4 regions of the Streptomyces sp. WAC07094 genome follow, and region 1 is predicted to be linked to each of the others. Evidence: riboswitches for the same ligand, from Rfam matches in the RefSeq annotation. Region 1 holds a riboswitch; each other region holds the start of a gene.
The links. A riboswitch is a leader RNA that binds a small molecule or an ion and turns the genes downstream of it on or off. The one in region 1 is predicted to bind cyclic di-AMP.
Positions count from the first base shown of each region.

Region 2: it holds a riboswitch for cyclic di-AMP, as region 1 does, so the genes downstream of both, RCR19_RS31765 (C40 family peptidase) here and RCR19_RS15145 (NlpC/P60 family protein) in region 1, are expected to answer to the same signal.
Region 3: it holds a riboswitch for cyclic di-AMP, as region 1 does, so the genes downstream of both, RCR19_RS16055 (transglycosylase SLT domain-containing protein) here and RCR19_RS15145 (NlpC/P60 family protein) in region 1, are expected to answer to the same signal.
Region 4: it holds a riboswitch for cyclic di-AMP, as region 1 does, so the genes downstream of both, RCR19_RS21840 (transglycosylase family protein) here and RCR19_RS15145 (NlpC/P60 family protein) in region 1, are expected to answer to the same signal.

Region 1 covers NZ_JAVMJZ010000001.1:3,460,543-3,465,396, reverse strand. The annotation lists gene RCR19_RS15160 (NlpC/P60 family protein) at 1-157, opposite strand, end outside; gene RCR19_RS15155 (hypothetical protein) at 589-942, shown strand; gene RCR19_RS15150 (tellurite resistance/C4-dicarboxylate transporter family protein) at 920-1,891, opposite strand; gene RCR19_RS15145 (NlpC/P60 family protein) at 2,000-3,154, opposite strand; cyclic di-AMP (ydaO/yuaA leader) riboswitch at 3,163-3,334, opposite strand; gene pcrA (DNA helicase PcrA) at 3,743-4,854, shown strand, end outside.
Region 2 covers NZ_JAVMJZ010000001.1:7,129,458-7,134,311, forward strand. The annotation lists gene RCR19_RS31745 (ATP-binding protein) at 1-455, shown strand, start outside; gene RCR19_RS31750 (LysR family transcriptional regulator) at 509-1,426, opposite strand; gene RCR19_RS31755 (LysE family translocator) at 1,534-2,163, shown strand; gene RCR19_RS31760 (DUF6328 family protein) at 2,102-2,638, opposite strand; gene RCR19_RS31765 (C40 family peptidase) at 2,718-3,191, opposite strand; cyclic di-AMP (ydaO/yuaA leader) riboswitch at 3,195-3,392, opposite strand; gene RCR19_RS31770 (hypothetical protein) at 3,764-4,069, opposite strand; gene RCR19_RS31775 (ATP-dependent Clp protease proteolytic subunit) at 4,077-4,712, opposite strand.
Region 3 covers NZ_JAVMJZ010000001.1:3,647,409-3,652,262, forward strand. The annotation lists gene RCR19_RS16045 (polyprenyl synthetase family protein) at 1-419, opposite strand, end outside; gene RCR19_RS16050 (CocE/NonD family hydrolase) at 882-2,873, shown strand; cyclic di-AMP (ydaO/yuaA leader) riboswitch at 3,211-3,411, shown strand; gene RCR19_RS16055 (transglycosylase SLT domain-containing protein) at 3,431-3,919, shown strand; gene RCR19_RS16060 (HAD family hydrolase) at 3,913-4,734, opposite strand.
Region 4 covers NZ_JAVMJZ010000001.1:4,925,745-4,930,598, forward strand. The annotation lists gene RCR19_RS21830 (cytochrome P450) at 1-315, shown strand, start outside; gene RCR19_RS21835 (transglycosylase family protein) at 494-1,489, shown strand; cyclic di-AMP (ydaO/yuaA leader) riboswitch at 1,687-1,852, shown strand; gene RCR19_RS21840 (transglycosylase family protein) at 1,857-2,531, shown strand; gene eno (phosphopyruvate hydratase) at 2,842-4,128, shown strand; gene RCR19_RS21850 (septum formation initiator family protein) at 4,229-4,705, shown strand; gene RCR19_RS21855 (DUF501 domain-containing protein) at 4,853-4,854, shown strand, end outside.

The DNA.
Region 1 (4,854 bases):
CTTCGGCCTTGACCTGGGCGGGGGAGAGTTGCGGTTCGGCGTGCCCCGTGCCCTCGAGACCGGTCGCGGTAGCCGCTCCCGCGAGGGCGATCGTGGCGGCGGTGCGGACCGTGTTGCCGCCGATCGAACGCTGTCTGGGCTTGCGGTGCGCTGCCACCTGGCCGTCCCGTCCTTTCGTACGACCGCCGGTCGTCCCGGGCGGTGTCGCGCGTCCGGCGGCGGCCCGCACAGGGGGAGCGCGCCGCCGCCGGACCTTCTCGGCGGTGGTGTCCGACGGCCGCCCCTGGCCCGGGCGGTGGTGGGGAGCCGGCCACCTGGTGCAGGACGCTAAACCTCACCGTGACCGCTCCGTGATGCAATGTGCGGAACTGTCGCGACCGGACTACCGGTGACCGTATGTGGCCGTGATCCCGTTCCGGGAGCGCCGACTTCACGCTGTGCGATGACCGATGCGGTGGTTTCGGGACGCGGGCGGGCGGCGGAGTGCTATAGAGCGCATATACGCGGTGGCCGCGCGGGCACGTGCGTCGTCCTCGACGCGGGGTCGGTGACCGGGAGGCCGGGCACCCCTGGTTAGGCTCCGGACCCATGGACGTACTCATCCATCTCTTCGTCGGCCTGCACATCATCGGTATCGCCGCGCTCCTCGGCGGCTTCCTCACCCAGATGAAGGCGATGGGCCGGGGCACGGCCCGTTTTGTGCCCGGGATGCTGCACGGCGCGCTGACCATGCTGGTCACCGGTGTCGTGCTGGTCGGGCTCAACGAGGCGGACCACCACTCCGTCGACACGATCAAGATCGGTGTGAAGCTGGCCCTGCTGATCGTGATCCTCGGCCTGGTCTATGTGAAGCGGGACGAGGAGAGGGTCGAGAAGCCGCTCTTCGCCCTCGTCGGCGCACTGACCGTCGCGAACATCTTCATCGCGGTGCTCTGGACCTGAGGCCGCCCGACGCCGACAGGACGGCGCCGGCGAGGACCACGCACCAGGCGGCCACCGCGATCCACAGCAGCACCCGGCCCAGATCGCGCAGCCACGGCACCCCGAGCGCGGTGGCGACGGACAGCGACGCCACCGCCGTCATGCCCATCGGGAAGACGGTCGCCCAGCGCCGTACGTCGTAGCCGAGCCGGGGGCGGAGCACCTCGGCCACCGCCAGCAGGCAGTAGCACACAAGGGCGAGGACGAGCAGCGCGATGGTCACGCCCCGCAGGGCGGCACGGTCGTCGTTGTTCCAGAGGTACATCCGGTGGGAGGCGAGAACGAGCCGCGCCCCGGCCACCGCGGCGATGGCGAGTCCGCCGCCCAGGATCCAGTGGTCCCCCGCCCCCCTCGTCACCTGGCGCAGGTCGAAGCACCGCAGTCCGACCACGTAGAACACCAGCCCGAGCCAGAAGAACACGAGTGCCGTGTGTGCGAGCCACGCCGCACCGGCGGACACCGCCAGCACCGCACCGAGCAGCGCGATCCCCTCCGTCGCCACGCAGCCGAGGAAGACCGTCCCGGCCATTCGGCGCTTCCAGCGGCGTGCGACCACCAGGAGCAGGACCGCCCACAGCAGGACGGACAGGGCGAGCAGGGCCTTCGCGAGCGACTGCCCGCCCTGCACGGCCGTCGCCGTGCCCAGCGCGGCGGTCGCCGCGACCGGGGTGAGGGCGGCCGGGGGGAGCGCCGCGTCCGCCCCGCGCCCGCGCCACCCCGGCGCCCGTACGGCGGCGTCGGCGACCAGTCCCAGCCAGGCGGCGGCCGCCAGGGCCAGAGCGATACGGGAGAGGACCCGGTGGCCGGCCAGGAGCAGTCCGACCGACAGGATGCCGGTCGCCATCACGGCGGCCCCGGTGGCGGGTGGACGCTGCGACCACCAGGTGCGGAGCGCGGAGGTGCCTGACATGCGCCCGATGCTAGGGATGCGCACCCGCGTTGCGTACGGGGCACGCGCGCGGGGATGCCGAAAACAACCCCACGCGCGCGTACCGCACGACGAGCGGGAGGCCCGGTCTCAGGCGGGGCGCACCACGCTGTGGATGATGGAGGCGCCGTCGTAGTAGATGGACTCCTCGCGGACGTAGGCGCCCGGCTTCGGCGCATGGATCATCATGCCGTCGCCGATGTAGATGCCGACGTGGCTGATGTCGTCGTAGAAGAAGATCAGGTCACCCGGCTGGGCGTCGGCGAGCGGCACCGTCGTGCCGGCGTCGACCTGGTCGTACGTGGTGCGCGGGAGCGACACCCCTGCGGCCTTCCAGGCGGCCTGGGTCAGTCCGGAGCAGTCGTACGAATCGGGGCCGGTCGCGCCCCACACGTACGGCTTGCCCACCTGGGCCCGGGCGTACGCGAGGGCCTTCTCCGCCTTCGTCCCGTTCGAGGGGACCGTGGTGGAGGAGCCGGACGAGCCGCCCGTGGTGGTGGAGGAGGACGACTCCTGCGCGGCCTGCTTCTGCCGGGCCGCCTCCTGCTGCCGGGCCAGCTCCTCCGCCTGGCGCCGCGCCTCCTCCTGCTTCTTCTTCTCGATCGCGGCGAGGCGTGCCTTCTCCTCCGCGGTGAGTCTGGAGAGCAGCTCCCGCGCGGTGCCGAGCTTCTTCTGGATCTCCGTCTTGCTCGACTTCAGCGCTTCCTGCGACTCGGTGAGCGTCTGAAGGCTCTCGGTGGCCTCCTGCCGCTTCTTCATCGTCGCGGACCGGTCGGTGAAGTAGTCGTCGACCGTCTCCTTCTGGCGACCGGTGAGCCGGTTCATCAGCTGGGTCTGGTCGAAGTAGTCCTGAGGGCTGTCGGCCAGCATGAAGGTGGCCGTGTCGGGGGCCGCCGCCCCGGTGCGGTACTGCGCGGCGGCGAACGACCCCAGCTGCTCACGTGCCTCATTGAGCTTCTGGGTGCGCTGGGCCACGTCGTCGAGGAGCGTGTCGACGCGCTTGCGCTGCTCGGTCGACTTCTCCTTGGCCGCGTTGTACTTGTCGGTGGCCGACTCCGCCTGGCGGTAGAGGTCGTCGACCTTCTTCTCGACCTCCTCGACGCTCGGCTTGCGGTCGGGGGAGGGGGCGGCGTTGGCGGTCTGGGACAGCAGGGCCACGGAGGTGAGGGCGGCCGTCGCGAGAACGGGGGTCCGTATGCCTGCGATGCGCGTGCCCGAGGGGCGCGCCTTGCGATGCGGCGCCATGGGAGGCGTCTCCTTCCGTACTCCGCCTACCGAGTTAGCTGTCGGGTTCGGGCGGGTGGTTCCGGAAGGCATGCCCTACGGCCCTGGCCCCGCAGGGCCGTTGGCCGATTCACCCCAAGGTCGGGTGGGTCCCCGGCTCCGGCTGCCGCGGGGGCGTACCGGACTCGGCGGAGGCCGCACGGCCCGGCGACCTTCGCCGGTGGGGGTCGTGCGACCCGCTCGGAACGCTAGCCAACTCGTGTGGCCCGTGTGAAGGTTGATGTGCGATATGCCCGATACATTTTCGTGACCTTGACCATGTGCCGGGCCGCCCTGGGGGAATGCGGCGGGATCTGCGACGGGTTGGGCGTTTTCCCGTGAAGTCGTGCGGAGTGACGGACTCCGCCTGGTTCCGTCGGGAGGCGGTACCGGATCGCGGGACGGTGCACCGTCCCGCGATCGGTTTCCGTCAGCGATCGAACGGTCCCGGAAGGTGGCGGTGCGAGTGCGGTCGGCACCGGAAGACCGTGGGCGTCCGGCCCGCTCCCGGCGGCGGAGTTCTCGGGGCGGCGGCCGACTGTCGGTGGGGCGGCCTAGACTCGGAGAGCGATGAGCAGCCTCTTTGACGACAGCTTCCTGGCGGACCTCAAGGCCACACCGGCCCCTGAGGAGGAGCCCCCGCCGCCCGAGGACGACCACGCTCCGGAGCCGGTTCCGGACGATCTGTTCGGCGGGCGCTTCGACGTGCCCGCGGATCGTGACTCCTACTACCGCGACGGCGCTCCCCGCCCCGTCATCGACCCCCAGGCGCTGCTCCAGGGCCTGAACGAGAACCAGCGCGCGGCCGTCGTGCACGCCGGCTCCCCCCTGCTCATCGTGGCCGGCGCCGGCTCCGGCAAGACCCGCGTGCTCACCCACCGCATCGCCCATCTGCTGGCCGAGCGGGGCGCGCATCCCGGCCAGATCCTCGCGATCACCTTCACCAACAAGGCCGCGGGCGAGATGAAGGAGCGTGTCGAGCAGCTCGTCGGCCCGCGCGCGAACGCGATGTGGGTGATGACCTTCCACAGCGCGTGCGTCCGCATCCTGCGGCGGGAGAGCAAGAAGCTGGGCTTCACGTCCTCCTTCTCGATCTACGACGCCGCCGACAGCAAGCGGCTGATGGCGCTCGTCTGCCGCGATCTGGACCTCGACCCCAAGCGGTTCCCGCCGAAGTCCTTCAGCGCCAAGATCTCCAACCTGAAGAACGAGCTGATCGACGAGGAGGACTTCGCCGCGCAGGCCGCCGACGGCTTCGAGAAGACCCTCGCCCAGGCCTACACGCTCTACCAGTCCCGCCTCCGCGAGGCGAACGCGCTCGACTTCGACGACCTGATCATGACGACGGTCAACCTGCTGCGCGCCTTCCCCGACGTCGCCGAGCACTACCGCCGCCGCTTCCGCCACGTCCTCGTCGACGAGTACCAGGACACCAACCACGCCCAGTACGCCCTCGTACGGGAACTCGTCGGCACCGCCGGGCATCCCGTGGACGTGCCGCCGTCCGAGCACGACCTGCCCCCGGCCGAGCTGTGCGTCGTCGGTGACGCCGACCAGTCGATCTACGCCTTCCGCGGCGCCACCATCCGCAACATCCTCCAGTTCGAGGAGGACTACCCGGATGCCACCACGATCCTCCTGGAGCAGAACTACCGCTCCACGCAGACGATCCTGAGCGCGGC
Region 2 (4,854 bases), 3.7 Mb from region 1:
CAGACCATCAGGAAGCATCCGTCACTCTGCCGAGCGATCCCGCCTCGGTCTCCGCCGCCCGACAATATGTTTCGAACGTCCTCGCCGAATGGGGACTGCCGAGCGACACGGAAGTCGCCGACACCGTACGCCTCATCGTCTCCGAACTCGCCACCAACGCGGTGCAGCACACCCTCGGTCAGTCCCCCACGTTCACGGTCGACATCGTGCTCGACCGGGACGAATTGCTGCGCATCGGGGTCACCGACAGCCATCCGCGCTTCCCCAAGCGACTGCCCGCGGCCGTGCAGCAGGACAACGGCCGCGGCATGGTGATCATCCGCTGGCTGACCGCGGAGCACGGCGGCAGACTGACCGTGCGGCCCACCCGCGAGGGAGGCAAGACGGTGGCGATCGAACTGCCGTGGGCCGCACCGGTGCAGTCGGTCACGGCCGTCGGCCAGCAGGAACCTTGAAGCGGTGGTGGGCCGTGCCCGGACCGGACCGCAGGGCCCGACGCGGCACCTCCTCAGACATGCCGGGCAGCGCGGCCGAAGGCGCCGCGCAACAGCGCCCGGAAGGCGTCGGCCGCGGGTGCCGCCTCGTCGGTGCGGTAGACGACCGAGATCGTACGGCGCAGGGTGCCCGGTTCCAGGTGACGCGACCCCACCGGTGTCGCCGCGGTCCTGGCCACCATCTCCGGCACCACCGCCACCCCGAGTCCCGCACTGACCAGGGCGCACACCACGGCGTATCCGGGTGTCTCCACCACCACCGACGGCGTGGCTCCGGCAGCGGCGAGGGCGGCCTCCACGCCCTGCCTGGCCGGGTGCCGGGGCGCCATGCTGATCAGCGGCTGCCCGGCGAGCTCGGCGGGCGGCAGCCGTGAGGCGTCCGCGGTGAGTGCGTGGCCGGGGCTCGTGACCAGCACCAGCTCTTCCACCAGTACCGGTTCCAGGGACACCGAGGCCGGCAGCGGCACGGGTTCGGCGGGCTCGTAGGTGTGCGTGAGTGCCAGATCGATGTCGCCCGCCGCGACGGCGTGCACCCCGGTCGGCGGGTCGTAGTCCGCGACCGCCAGTTCGACGTCCGGATAGGCCCGGCGGAAGGCGCTCAGCGCCGGCGGCAGCAGATGGATTCCCGCGGTGGGGAAGGTGCCGAGCCGTAGCATGCCACCCGCGAGGCCCGCCAGGCGTGCCAGTTCGTGCCGCGCCCGCTCCAGTTCGTCCAGTACACGTCGGGCCCGCACCACCAGCACCTCGCCCGCGCCGGTCAGCCGCGTGCCGCGGGCGTGGCGTACCAGCAGCGCCGTTCCCGCGTCGCGTTCCAGTTTGGTCAGCTGCTGGGAGAGCGCGGGCGCGGTGTAGCCGAGCCGCTCGGCGGCCCGGGTGATCGAACCGGCCTCGGCCACCGCCACCAGCGCCGCGAGCCGGGTCGGGTCGTACACGTGCGCCCCTTGGGTTCCATGGATCGACGAGACCAAAGAAATGCTTAAGGCAGACCCAGGATATTCCATATACCTGCTGAAGGCTCACTCCCGGCAGGGTGGTGCGCATGGACACACAGCTCGTCGCCTTCACCGGGGTCGCCGCAGCCATGGTCACCATGCCGGGTGCCGACTTCACCGTCGTCGTGCGCAACGCCTTGATCTCCCGGCGGGCCGGGGTCGCGTGCGCCCTGGGGATCGCGGCCGGGTTGCTCATCCACACCACGCTTGCGGTCGCCGGGGTCGCGACGGTGCTGGTGGCCGTGCCCGGGCTGTTCCGCACCCTCCAACTGCTCGGCGGGGCCTACGTCCTGTATCTGGGTGTGCGGGCGCTGGGTGCGGCGAGGCGCCCGCGTCGCGCCGCCGCGCCGCAGCAGTCGGAACAGGAGGCATCTTCGGGGCGGCCCCTGTGGCAGGGGTTCGTGACCAACGCCCTCAACCCGAAGGCCTCCCTCACGTTCTTGAGCCTGCTGCCGCAGTTCGTGCCCGCGGGCAGCCCCGCGCTTCCCCGGACCCTGGAGCTCGCGCTGATCGTCCTTGTGCTCGCCCTGGTGTGGTTCCCGGTCGTGGCGCTGCTGGTCGACAGGCTCGGCAGGTGGCTGCGCAGCCCTCGCACGGCACGAGCGCTGGAGGCGGTCACCGGGAGTGCTCTGACCGCTCTGGGCCTGCTGCTCGTTCTGGAGCCGTTGCTGATCTGACGACGGCCCGCTGGACCAGCCGGGGCAGGATCCGCCACAGCCCGGCGCAGACCGCGAAGGTGCCCGCGGCGGCCGCGACACCGGCGGCGCGGCCGAGGGACACATCCACCACCAGCAGCACCGACCCGGTGAACGCGAGCGTGAGGACCACCAGTCCCGCTGCGGCCAGACGGGACGAGATCCGCACGATGGCCTGCTTGGCGTGCTGCTGGAACAGCGTGCGGTGCAGCGCGGCGGGTGCCATGAACAGCGCCGCGGCCAGCATGGAGAGCAGGAGGGTGCAGACGTATGTGGTGCGCTGGGCGGTGTCGAGGGACGGGAAGCGCTGGGTGAAGGCCAGGGTGAGCAGGAAGGCGAAGAGGATCTGCACGCCCGTCTGGATGACGCGCAGTTCCTGCAGCAGCTCGGCGAAGTTCCGATCGGCGCGCTCCAGCGGCGTCTCGTTCCGTTCGTCGTGAGGGGATCGGTCGGCCATGGTCAACGAGTAACCGCTCCGGACCGCCTCACGCGCGGGTGGGGTGGCGGCGTGTCGCGCCGCCACCCCACCGGACGGGTCAGCCGACCCGGCCGTACCAGACGCGCTTCGTCCAGAGCTTCTGGAGCCTCACGACGTCACCGGTCTTCGGTGAATGCCAGATCCTTCCCTTCCCGGCGTAGATGCCGACGTGGTAGACGTTCCGACCCGAGTGGAAGAACACCAGGTCTCCGGCCCTGCGCCGGGAGGCGGAGATGTGGTGCGTCCTGTTGTACTGTGCCGCGGCCGTGCGGGGCAGCTTCTTGCCCGCCTTCTTGAACGCGTACAGCGTGAGCCCCGAGCAGTCGAAGCGACGTGGCCCGGTGGCGCCGTACTGGTACGGGGCGCCCCTCTTCGCCGCCGCGACCTGGAGAGCCTTCGTCGCCAGGGAAGCGGCGGCCGCGTCGGCGCTGAGACCGGGGACGGTGATGCTGCCGCCGACGGCGGCGAGGGTGAGGGCCGAGGCGGTGCCGGCCCGGGTCAACAGCGACGGGACACGATTGAGCGCAGTCATGCGCAACCCTTCGTCAGCCGCCTGTGAAGGATGACCTGTCGGATTCGGGCTGGCGAAGTAGCCCGGCCGCTCACGCGGCTTCACCCCAAGGACCGTCCGGATCTCTCTCGGACGGCCCGCCTTGCCGGGTCCTCCACTCCTGCCGATCCACTCCTGTCGACCGGTCGTCCGGGCGGCGGCAGGACTCGGCGTCCGCCCGGACCGCCCCGCCGCGGGTGGCGGGGGCTTGTCGTCAGGAAGGGATCTTCACGTACAGGCGTCGGAAAATCACAACGAAATCGGGGGTTTGTGGGTTTACTCACCACTCACTCGTTCGGCTGGACAGCCGCGTGACCGGGGGCCGTTGGGGGGATGCGTGAGGCCCCGACCTGCACCGGAGCGTCTCATGCCGCCCTGAGGCCACGCGCGTTGTCCATCTTCACGGGCTCTCCGAAGGAGGCGCTCCTACTCCAACCAGGGGTACACCATTTGGTTCGTTTGAACCGCGCGTGGACGGTCGGTGTCCCCCAGAGCACCGCGCGGCGGCCCCCATCGCCGCAACTCACCCTTGACCGCGCGACGGTCACGCTCCGTCAGTCCGCGCCGGGCGGCACCGCGATGCGGGCGGCGCGGCGTTCACCGTCCAGAACCCGCAGCGCCCGGGTGAGAGTGGGGCCGTGCAACTCGTTCTCCCCTCTCTGGTGCATGAGTGCGAGTGCCTCCCGCAGTGCCGACGCCTTGCTCACCAGGGCCTGGGCGGCCCGCAGTCCGCGGTAGGTGTCACCGGAGTGCACCGGGTTGATGCGGCCGAGGAGATCGACCACATCGAGGTAACGGTCGATCAACTCGGCCTCGGCACGGGTGAGTGCGGGCAACGGGGGAAGTTCGGGGGGCAGCATCGGCCGCTCACCTCGCGCCGGGCGCGGTGCGGGACGCCTTGCGGCTCGCGATGATGCCGTCGATCAGTCCGTACTCCACGGCCGCCGGCGCGTCGAAGATCTTGTCCCGCTCGATGTCCGCCGCGATGCGCTCGGGGCTTCGGCCGGTGTGCCGTACGAGCATGTCCTCCAGTTGATTGCGGGTACGCGTCAACTCTGCGGCCTGGATGGCCAGATCGGTGGCCTGCCCCTGGACAGGCTCGGGCAGGGACGGCTGGTGGATCAGGATCCGCGCGCCCGGCAGTGCGAACCGCTTGCCGGGCGTGCCTCCCGCGAGCAGTACCGCCGCCGCGGACGCGGCCTGGCCGAGGCAGACGGTCTCCACGTCACAACTGACGTACTGCATCGTGTCGTAGACGGCGGTCATCGCACTGAACGAGCCGCCGGGGGAGTTGATGTACAGCGAGATGTCCCGGTCCGGGTCCAGGTACTCGAGGTGCATGAACTGCGCCATCACATCGCTGGCCGAGATGTCGTCGACCGGCGCCCCCAGGAACACGATCCGCTCGTCCAGCAGCTTTGCGTACGGATCGAGGGTCCGCTGCCCATAACCGGTGCGTTCGGTGAACTCGGGCAGGACTGAGCGGGCGGTCGGTCGGTTCATGGCACGCGCCTCCTCGGGATCGCTTCTGTAAAAAATGTACAGGACGTACGTGTCCGAGGGGGGAAAGCATGCTGAGAGCGAAACGGCGCCGCCGCGGGATCCGGGGGCGGGCCGCCCGGCCTTCACGCCTGCGGCCGGACGG
Region 3 (4,854 bases), 190 kb from region 1:
GCCTCAGGGCCGAGATCGGCCAGGATGTGCGACGCCCTCGCGAAGAGGAAGTCACCGGTGAGGACCGCGACGGAGTTGCCCCAGCGGCTGTTGGCGCTGTCCACGCCGCGCCGTACCTCGGCCTCGTCCATCACGTCGTCGTGGTACAGCGTGGCGAGATGGGTCAGTTCCACGACCACGGCGGAGGGCACGACTCCGGGTGCGTACGGATCGCCGAACTGCGCCGAGAGCGTCACGAGCAACGGCCTGAAACGCTTCCCACCCGCATGGACGAGATGCTGCGCCGCCTTCGTGATGAAGGGCACCTCGCTCTTGGTGGCCTCGAGCAACCCCTCCTCGACAGCCGCCAATCCGGCCTGGACATCGGCTTCCAGAGCCTGGTCCCGCACGCTCAGCCCGAACGGCCCGACGACGGTCACGTGGGGTCTCCTGTCTGCTGACGTCTGCTGACGATCACACGGTTGGTCTCAAGGACGGTCACTTCGTCGATGACGTTGTCTGCCGACGTGACTCATCGAGTTTGTCGATCTGTCGTTGCCATCACTCAAGTCAGCGTATCCGGTCACGTTTCGATCACTGCGAGCGCCCACAGTTCCAGGCCGGGCGGTATCGGATCACGAGCGGTATGTTCGTGATCAGGCGATACGAACATCCATTCATCCACATACCGGAAAAGCACCTCCCGCAGCAGGTACCGGCCCCTCATCTCCTCTCGTGTACCCCGGCGGACGCATCCCAGCGGACTCGGCCCCCCGGGTCGCGGGGCACCGGCCGCCGTCACCCGGGCGGGCGCAGACACGCGGGTGCCCTCCTCACGTCCCCGTAACCGCAACACGGACCGGTCCGCTGCGGACGTCGTCGAGGAGTCCGAGGCCATGCGCATGCACATCCGTACCTCCTTCCCTCACGAAACGACTCACGACGACTTCTGGATCCCGCTCCGGGACGGCACGCGCCTGTACGCACGCGCATGGCGCCCGCGGACCGAGGAGCCCGCCCCCGCCCTGCTCGAGTACCTCCCCTGCCGGCTCACCGACTCCACGGCCGCCCGCGACTGGCAGCGACACCCGTGGTACGCGGGCCACGGTTACGTCTCCGTGCGCGTGGACGCGCGCGGGCACGGCAACTCGGACGGCACTCCGACCGCCGCGCATGCGGCGACTGCCCTGTCCGACGGGGTCGAGGTGCTCGACTGGCTGGCCGCACAGCCCTGGTGCGACGGCAGCGTGGGGCTGTTCGGCCTCGGGCGGGGCGGGTTCGCCTCTCTGCGGCTCGCCGCCCTCGCACCGGCTCCGCTCGGGGCGGTCGTCGCGGTCTGCCCCACCGACGACCTCCCCGGCAACGACGTGTACGACGTGGGTGGTTCGGTCCTGGCGGCGGGCCTGCCCGCCCGGTCGGCGGCACTGCTCGCCCTCGCGGCCCGTCCGCCCGACCCGGCGTATGTGGGCACGGTGTGGCGGGACGTCTGGGCCCGGCGCCTGCAGGGGCTGGACCCGCTCGTGGACTCCTGGCCGGTGCAGCCGGAGCGCGGGGAGGCCCGGCAGCCCGACGGCGCTCCCGCGGACCATGAGGGGCTCCGGGCGCCGGTGCTCGCCGTGAGCGGCTGGTTCGACCCGTACCGGGACACCGTGCTCCGGATCCTGGAGCACCTCCCCTCCGATCGTGTCCGCGGCCTGATCGGGCCCTGGTCGCACCACTATCCGGACCACGGGCTGCCCGGACCTGCGATCGGCTTCCTCCAGGAGACGCTCCGCTGGTGGGACCACTGGCTCAAGGGCGAGGACACGGGGGTCATGGCCGAGCCGCTGCTGCGGGCCTACGTCACGGACCCGCACCCGCCGGCGACGAGCTACGACGTGCTGCCGGGCCGTTGGGTCGGCGAGCCGTCCTGGCCGTCGCCGAACGTCAGCCGCATCTCGTACGCGCTCCAGGGCACCCCGGTGCTCGTACGGTCCCCGATGCACACCGGTCTCGACGCGGGCCGCTTCGTCCCGCGGGGGGACGACGCGGACCTGCCGCCCGACCAGCGTGAGGAGGACGCGAGATCGGCGTGCTTCGAGTTCGCGGCGACCGAGGAGACCTGGGTGCTGGGGCGGCCCCGGGTACGGCTGCGGATCGCCTGTCCTGTGGAGCGCGGTCAGGTGGTCGTCCGGCTCTGCGACGTGGCGCCCGACGGGGCGTCGACGCTGGTCACCCGGGGCACCCTCAATCTGTCGGCGCGCCGGGGTCCCGGCCGGGCGGTCCCCTGGATCCCCGGCTCGGCCGAGGACGTGGAGTTCGAACTGAGCGGCATCGGCCACGCCTTCGGTGCCGGCCACCGCATCCGCCTCGCCGTCTCCTCCGCGTACTGGCCCTGGCTGTGGCCGCAGCCCGAGTCGGAGGCCGGCTTCGCGCTGCACCCGACGGGCAGCGCGCTCGAACTTCCCGTTCGTGTACCGGAGTCGGCAGCGGGCATCGCCTTCGAGGAGCCCGAGCAGTCCGCGCCGCTCGGTGTCAGCGCCGCAGCCGTGCTCGACGAACCGCGTCCGGAGCGCCTGTCGGTACGGGACATGGCCAAGGGCGAATGGCTCCTGGTGGTCGACCCGCGCCGCAACGGCACCCAGGTGTATCCGGACGGCCTGGAAGTGACCGAGGACGCGCTGGAGGCGTACACCGTCGAGGACGCGGATCCGTCGACCGCCCGCACCCGCTGCGACTGGTCGATCCGGCTGCACCGCCCGGAGCGGGGATGGGACGCGAGGGTGGAGGCCCACTCCGAGATCACCTGCACCGCCGCCGACTTCGTCACCTCGAACGAGATCGTCTGCAAGGACGGCTACGACGTGGTGTTCCACCGGACATGGCAGAGGCGGATCCCCCGCACGACGGGCTAGACGCCGGCCCACGCCTCCATCCCTTGTGTAATGAAATGCCCGAATTGCGCACTCGGGAGCTTCAATCGAGCGCCCGAGGGCGACCTCGCTTCAGATACGGACATATCACCCGAATCAAGTCATCACACCCTTGGCTGGTCGGGGTGAAATGGGTCGCTTGCCCCCTGTTGCGACCCTTCCGGTCACCCTCGTCAACAAGCCGTTCGCGGCAGGTGAGTTGCACCCGTTTCGGCAATGTGGATCAAACCCCCTATTCCCGATTACCGGGGTCAATTGGGTCAGGAAGTGATTTCCGGGCTTGTTCCTGGCATGTGCGTTCGCATACCTTCCATTCGACCCGAGCGGAACGCCGAATCCTGCCGCCGCTCGAGAAGCCTTCGACCCCATAACGGCAGGAGCGGGGGACCCAAGTAGGTCGCCGAACCGGACACAGCACCGGAACGGCTCGGGGTGAAGCCGTGCCTCGGCAGCGAGGACACGGCCGGGCACCTCCCCGCCCGAACCCGACAGCTCACCTCGCAGGCGACGGAGAGGAATACAACGTGTCCGCTTTCGCCCTGCCCGCACGCCGTCGGGACCGCAACTCCAAGGCCTCCCGCCTCACCCGCACTCTCGCAGTCGCGGGTACCGGAGCAGCCGTTCTCGCCCTCCCCATCCTGGGTGCGACCTGCGCCTCCGCCGCCCCGTCGGCGGCTCCGGCCAAGGTCACCAGCGCTGCGTCCCGCGCCGGTTCCCTGGACAGCTGGATCCGCCAGTCCCTGGCCATCATGGCCGAGCGCGGAATCCCCGGCAGCTACAACGGCATCTACCGCAACGTGATGCGCGAGTCGTCGGGCAACCCCCGCGCCATCAACCTCTGGGACTCCAACGCCCGCAAGGGCATCCCGTCCAAGGGGCTGCTCCAGGTCATCGACCCGACCTTCCGGGCGTACCACGTGCCGGGTACCGCTTTCGACCCCTACGACCCGGTCGCGAACATCACGGCCGCGTGCAACTACGCCGCCCACCGCTACGGCTCGATCGACAACGTCTACAGCGCCTACTGAGATCGGTCTTCGGGGAACAGTCGCTCGAGGACGACGGCGATGCCGTCGTCCTCGTTCGACGTCGTGATCTCGTCGGCGACCGCTTTCAGTTCGGGGTGGGCGTTGGCCATAGCGACGCCGTACGCCGCCCACTCGAACATCGGGATGTCGTTGGGCATGTCACCGAAGGCGACGGTTTCCGAGGGGCTCAGGTCCAGGAAACCTGCGGCCAGCGCGAGCCCCGTCGCCTTGGTCACGCCGCACGGCTGGAGCTCGACGGTGCCCGGCCCGGACATGGTGACCGACGCAAGGGACCCCACCGCTCCCCTGGCCACCGTCGCCAACTCGTCGTCGGACAGGGCGTGATGGCGCAGCAGCACCTTGCTGATGGGCTCGCACCACAGATCGTCGCGGCGCTCGACCCGCACCGCGGGCAGTGTGGGGTGCGGCATCAGATAGCCGGGTTCGATGAGTGTGAGCCCGTCCACTCCGTCCTGGTCGACGGCCGCGTACACCTGCCCCACCTCGGCCTCGATCTTGCCCAGCGCGGTCTCGGCCAACTCCCGGTCCAGGGTGACCGAGAACAGCAGCCGGTCCGCGCCGGCGTCGTACACCTGCGCGCCCTGTCCGCACACCGCGAGCCCCTTGCTGCCGAGGTCGTCGAGCAGCGGCCGCACCCTGGGCGCCGGGCGGCCCGTCACCACGAGATGCCGGGCGCCGGCGGCAGCGGCCCGCGCCAGAGCGGCCCTTGACCGGTCGGAGAGCGTGTCGTCACCACGGAGCAGCGTTCCGTCCAGGTCAGTGGCGATGAGTGAGTACGTGAGGGGTGCGGCCATGATCAGAGAATACGGATGGAAACGCACCCACGGTTCAGCGAGAACCGGACCACGTCCGCCGTCCCGTGCACTCCGCGCCGCGACCGCGGTGCCGCCTCGCACCACCGGCGTCCGGCATCT
Region 4 (4,854 bases), 1.5 Mb from region 1:
GTGCTCGCGGCGGCCGACCGGGATCCGGAGCGGTTCGCGGACCCCGATGTGCTCGACCTCGCCCGTCGTGACAATCAGCACCTCGGATACGGACACGGCATCCACTACTGCCTGGGCGCTCCGCTCGCCCGCATCGAGGGGCAGACGGCGCTCGCCACCCTCCTGACCCGCCTGCCGGACCTGCGACTTGCGGTGGATTCCGCCGATCTGCGCTGGCGCGGCGGGCTCATTATGCGCGGATTGCGCACGCTTCCCGTGGAGTTCACACCGATTCCGGAAAAAGATCATTTCCGTACCGCCGACTCCACCGAATGACACGGTGAACGCTCGGCCGGTCACAGGAGGGTGACGGTCCCTCACCACTGTGATCTTCACGTGATCTGCGCTGCATTAACTTGTGACAAGCGGCCGAGTGCCGATACGTTCACGCAGCAACGGGGCGGCACGCCACAGCCGCCGCGGGGTTCACTGCTGTCGTGTGAAAGGCAACCGCATGCTCTCCGGGAACGGTCGTCACCGTCGCCCCCGCCAGGCTCCGGCCCTCCTCGTCGCAGCAGGGGTGACCGGCTCGGCGATCGCGATTCCGCTTCTGGGCGCCGGCGGCGCGAGCGCGGCCGACGGCACCACCTGGGACCGGGTCGCGCAGTGCGAGAGCGGCGGCTCCTGGAGCGCCGACACCGGGAACGGCCGCTACGGCGGGCTGCAGTTGACGCAGCGGGACTGGGAGCGGCACGGCGGTCTCGCCTACGCCTCGAGCCCCGACCGGGCGAGCCGTTCGCAGCAGATCGCCGTCGCCGAGAGGATTCTCGCCGACCAGGGCTCCTCCGTCTGGTCCGCCTGCGCGCTGGTCGCGGGACTGAACGAGGACTCCGGCTCCGCGGACGTCGACACGGGCGTGGCGGGCGACTCGTCGGACGGAGGCTCCTCCGACTTCGGGCTCGACTCCGGCTTGTCCGACTCATCCGGAACATCCGCTTCGACGAACCCGTCCTCCTCTTCGTCTTCGTCGGAGTCGTCCGACTCCTCCTCTTCGTCCCCCTCTTCCGGTACGTCCCATGACAGCGACGGTGACCGTCCGGGCGCCGGCACCTTCCGGGGCGACGACGACTCATCCACCGGTGCGAAGGGTGATGAGTCGGACAAGTCCGGGCGGAGTGGCGCTTCTTCGGGTGACGATGCGGGTGAGGCGTCCGGCGTCGGACGTCACCGCGGTGGCAGCGCCGACGAGGGCGACTCCGGCAGCCGTGCGGGCGACTCGGCGGGCCGGCATGCCTCGCGGGACTCCCGGGTCGCACGCGACGGTGTCGACGGCTCGTACACCGTCCGCCCCGGGGACAATCTGTCGGACATCGCCGACTCCCTTGACCTCTCCGGCGGGTGGCGGGCGCTCTACAAGGCCAACGAGCAGACGGTCGGCGCCGATCCGGACCTCATCCTCCCCGGTCAGAGCCTTGCGCTCGACGTGGACCCGACCGCCGGGAAGCACTGAACTGCCCGTCGACCGGCGGTACTTCACATCCCACTTCGGGCTTAATGTCCGATTTGGCGAGAGTGAGAGATGGGTCTCAAAGGCCCTGATCGTCTTTGAAATTCCGCGGATCGACTGCTTACGGTCATGACCGCTCGCCACAGCGGGCCCCCACGGTCGCAACGCCGAATCCTGCCAGCGGCCGTGCGGAACAGTCGTCGCGTCAAGCGCCGTAGGCAGGAGCGGGGGACCCAAGGTAAGTGCCGCGCCCGGACATCGACCGGGCCGGCTTGGGGTGGAGCCGTGCGCCCAGTTGCGCACGGCCGGGCAACTCAACCGGCCCGAACCCGACAGCTCACCTCGCAGGCGTCGGTGAGGGGATCGAACCATGCTGTGTTCCGGCAAGGGCAAGCACCGCCGTCCGTCCAAGGCCGTCCGCGTCATCTCGCTCGCCGGTGTTGCCGGTGCCGCCGTCGCGGCCCCGCTGCTCGCGGCCGGCAACGCCTCCGCTGCCACCGCCTCCGAGTGGGACGCCGTCGCCCAGTGCGAATCCGGTGGCAACTGGTCCATCAACACCGGCAACGGCTTCTACGGCGGTCTGCAGTTCACGAACTCGACCTGGGCCGCGTACGGCGGCACCGCCTACGCCTCGCGTGCCGACCTGGCGAGCAAGTCGCAGCAGATCGCGACAGCCGAGAAGGTCCTCGCGGGTCAGGGCAAGGGCGCCTGGCCGGTCTGCGGCAAGGGCCTGTCCGGTACTCCGTACAACGGTGCGGCCGCAGCCTCCTCCGGCAGCGCGAAGAGCGGCACCGACCGCACGGCCCCGAAGTCGGCCTCCCGTTCGACCGAGCGTCCGGCCGCGAAGAAGACCGTCACCACCCCGGCCGGCCAGAAGGTCGAGAAGGGCGACGGCGAGTACAAGGTCGTCAAGGGCGACACCCTCAGCTCCATCGCCGCGAAGAACGGCGTCCAGGGCGGCTGGCAGAAGCTCTTCCAGCTGAACAAGGACGTCGTCGAGGACGCCGACCTCATCTACCCGGGTCAGCAGCTGCACCTGAAGTGACAGCGGCCGGGCAGCCGGTCCACCGAGTCCTCGTGCGCGTGACCTCCTTCGCGGCGGTCACATGAGGACAGCCCCCGTCCCCACGGGCTCCCCGCTCCGGTGCGTGTACCCCCCGTACGCATCGGAGCGGGGCTTTTGCTTGCCCGTCCCGTGCATTTCACCGCGACTTTCCCCGCCCCTTTGTTCCGCGCTGAAACAATGTGTACCGTCATCCTGTCCACGGGACGGTCGGTCGGCCGGCCGCCGCTCCGGGGCGGATAGGCTCTAGTCGCAAGTGCCCCGCACTCTCAGCGTCACATCCAAGAAGGAGATGCTCGTGCCGTCCATCGACGTCGTCGTAGCCCGGGAAATCCTGGACTCCCGAGGCAACCCCACGGTCGAGGTCGAGGTCGGCCTCGACGACGGCAGCACGGGTCGTGCCGCCGTTCCGTCCGGCGCCTCCACCGGCGCCTTCGAGGCCATCGAGCTCCGCGACGGTGACCCCAACCGCTACCAGGGCAAGGGCGTCGAGAAGGCCGTCCTCGCCGTCATCGAGCAGATCGGCCCGGAGCTCGTCGGCTACGACGCCACCGAGCAGCGCCTGATCGACCAGGCGATGTTCGACCTGGACGCCACCGACAACAAGGGCTCGCTCGGCGCCAACGCCATCCTCGGCGTCTCCCTCGCCGTCGCCCACGCCGCCTCCGAGGCGAGCGACCTCCCGCTCTTCCGCTACCTGGGCGGCCCCAACGCGCACCTGCTGCCGGTGCCGATGATGAACATCCTGAACGGCGGCTCGCACGCCGACTCCAACGTGGACATCCAGGAGTTCATGATCGCGCCGATCGGTGCGGAGTCCTTCTCCGAGGCCCTGCGCTGGGGCACCGAGGTCTACCACACCCTCAAGAAGGTGCTGAAGGGCAAGGGCCTGTCCACCGGTCTCGGCGACGAGGGCGGCTTCGCCCCGAACCTCGGCTCCAACCGCGAGGCCCTCGACCTCATCCTCGAGGCCGTCAAGCAGGCCGGGTACGTCCCCGGTGAGCAGATCGCCCTCGCCCTCGACGTCGCCGCCTCCGAGTTCTACAAGGACGGCAAGTACCTCTTCGAGGGCAAGGAGCGCTCCGCCGCCGAGATGACGGAGTACTACGAGGAGCTCGTCGCGGCCTACCCGCTCGTCTCCATCGAGGACCCGCTGTTCGAGGACGACTGGGCCGGCTGGAAGGTCATCACCGACCGGATCGGCGACAAGGTCCAGCTCGTGGGCGACGACCTGTTCGTCACCAACCCCGAGCGCCTGGCCCGCGGTATCGAGGAGGGCACCGCCAACGCGCTGCTGGTGAAGGTCAACCAGATCGGCTCGCTGACCGAGACCCTGGACGCGGTCGAGCTGGCCCAGCGCAACGGCTTCAAGTGCATGATGTCGCACCGCTCCGGCGAGACCGAGGACGTCACCATCGCCGACCTGGCCGTCGCCACCAACTGCGGCCAGATCAAGACCGGCGCCCCGGCCCGCTCCGAGCGCGTCGCCAAGTACAACCAGCTGCTGCGCATCGAGGAGATCCTCGACGACGCCGCGGTGTACGCGGGCCGCAGCGCGTTCCCGCGCTTCAAGGGCTGAGCGGGCAGGGCCACGCCTTAGCCAGTCGTCCGTACGTCCCCGTACTCGGTCCCGTACCGTGTGCGGGGACGTACGTACGTGTGGAAGGGGAGGAGGGGACATGGCCGTGAAGGACCGTGACCGGTTCTCCACCGCGACCAGGCTGCGACTGCTCGGGGAGCAGACCGCGGCCAGGGTCTACCGCTCCCAGACCAGGCGGCAGGCCCGCCGCTCCCGGCTGACCGGCCGTGCCGCGCTGCTCGCACTCGTCCTGTGCTCGCTGATCGTGGCACTGGCGTACCCGATAAGGCAGTACGTCTCCCAGCGGGCCGAGGTCGCGGACCTGGAGCGGCAGCAGGCGCAGGCCCGCGAGCGCGTCGAGCAGCTGCGCGACCTGAAGGCGCGCTGGCAGGACGACGCGTACGCGGAGCAGCAGATCCGGCTGCGGCTGCACTATGTGCTGCCGGGGGAGACCGGCTACATCGTGATCGACCCCGACGCGGCCAGGCAGTCGCGTGCGGATCTCACGAGTGCCGCGCGCCCCTGGTACGACAACATCTGGGACGGGGTCGACAGGTCCGACAAGTCCGGCCGGTGAACCGGCCCGCCGCCCCGGCGGGGCGGACGTGCACGGGGCCCCCGTCGCACACGCAGAGGCGCTGTGAGCCGGACGTCCCGATGACCGGACGCATCACCGATCCGACGGATCAGCGCACCGACGAGAAAGACAGCCTGAAAGACAGCCAT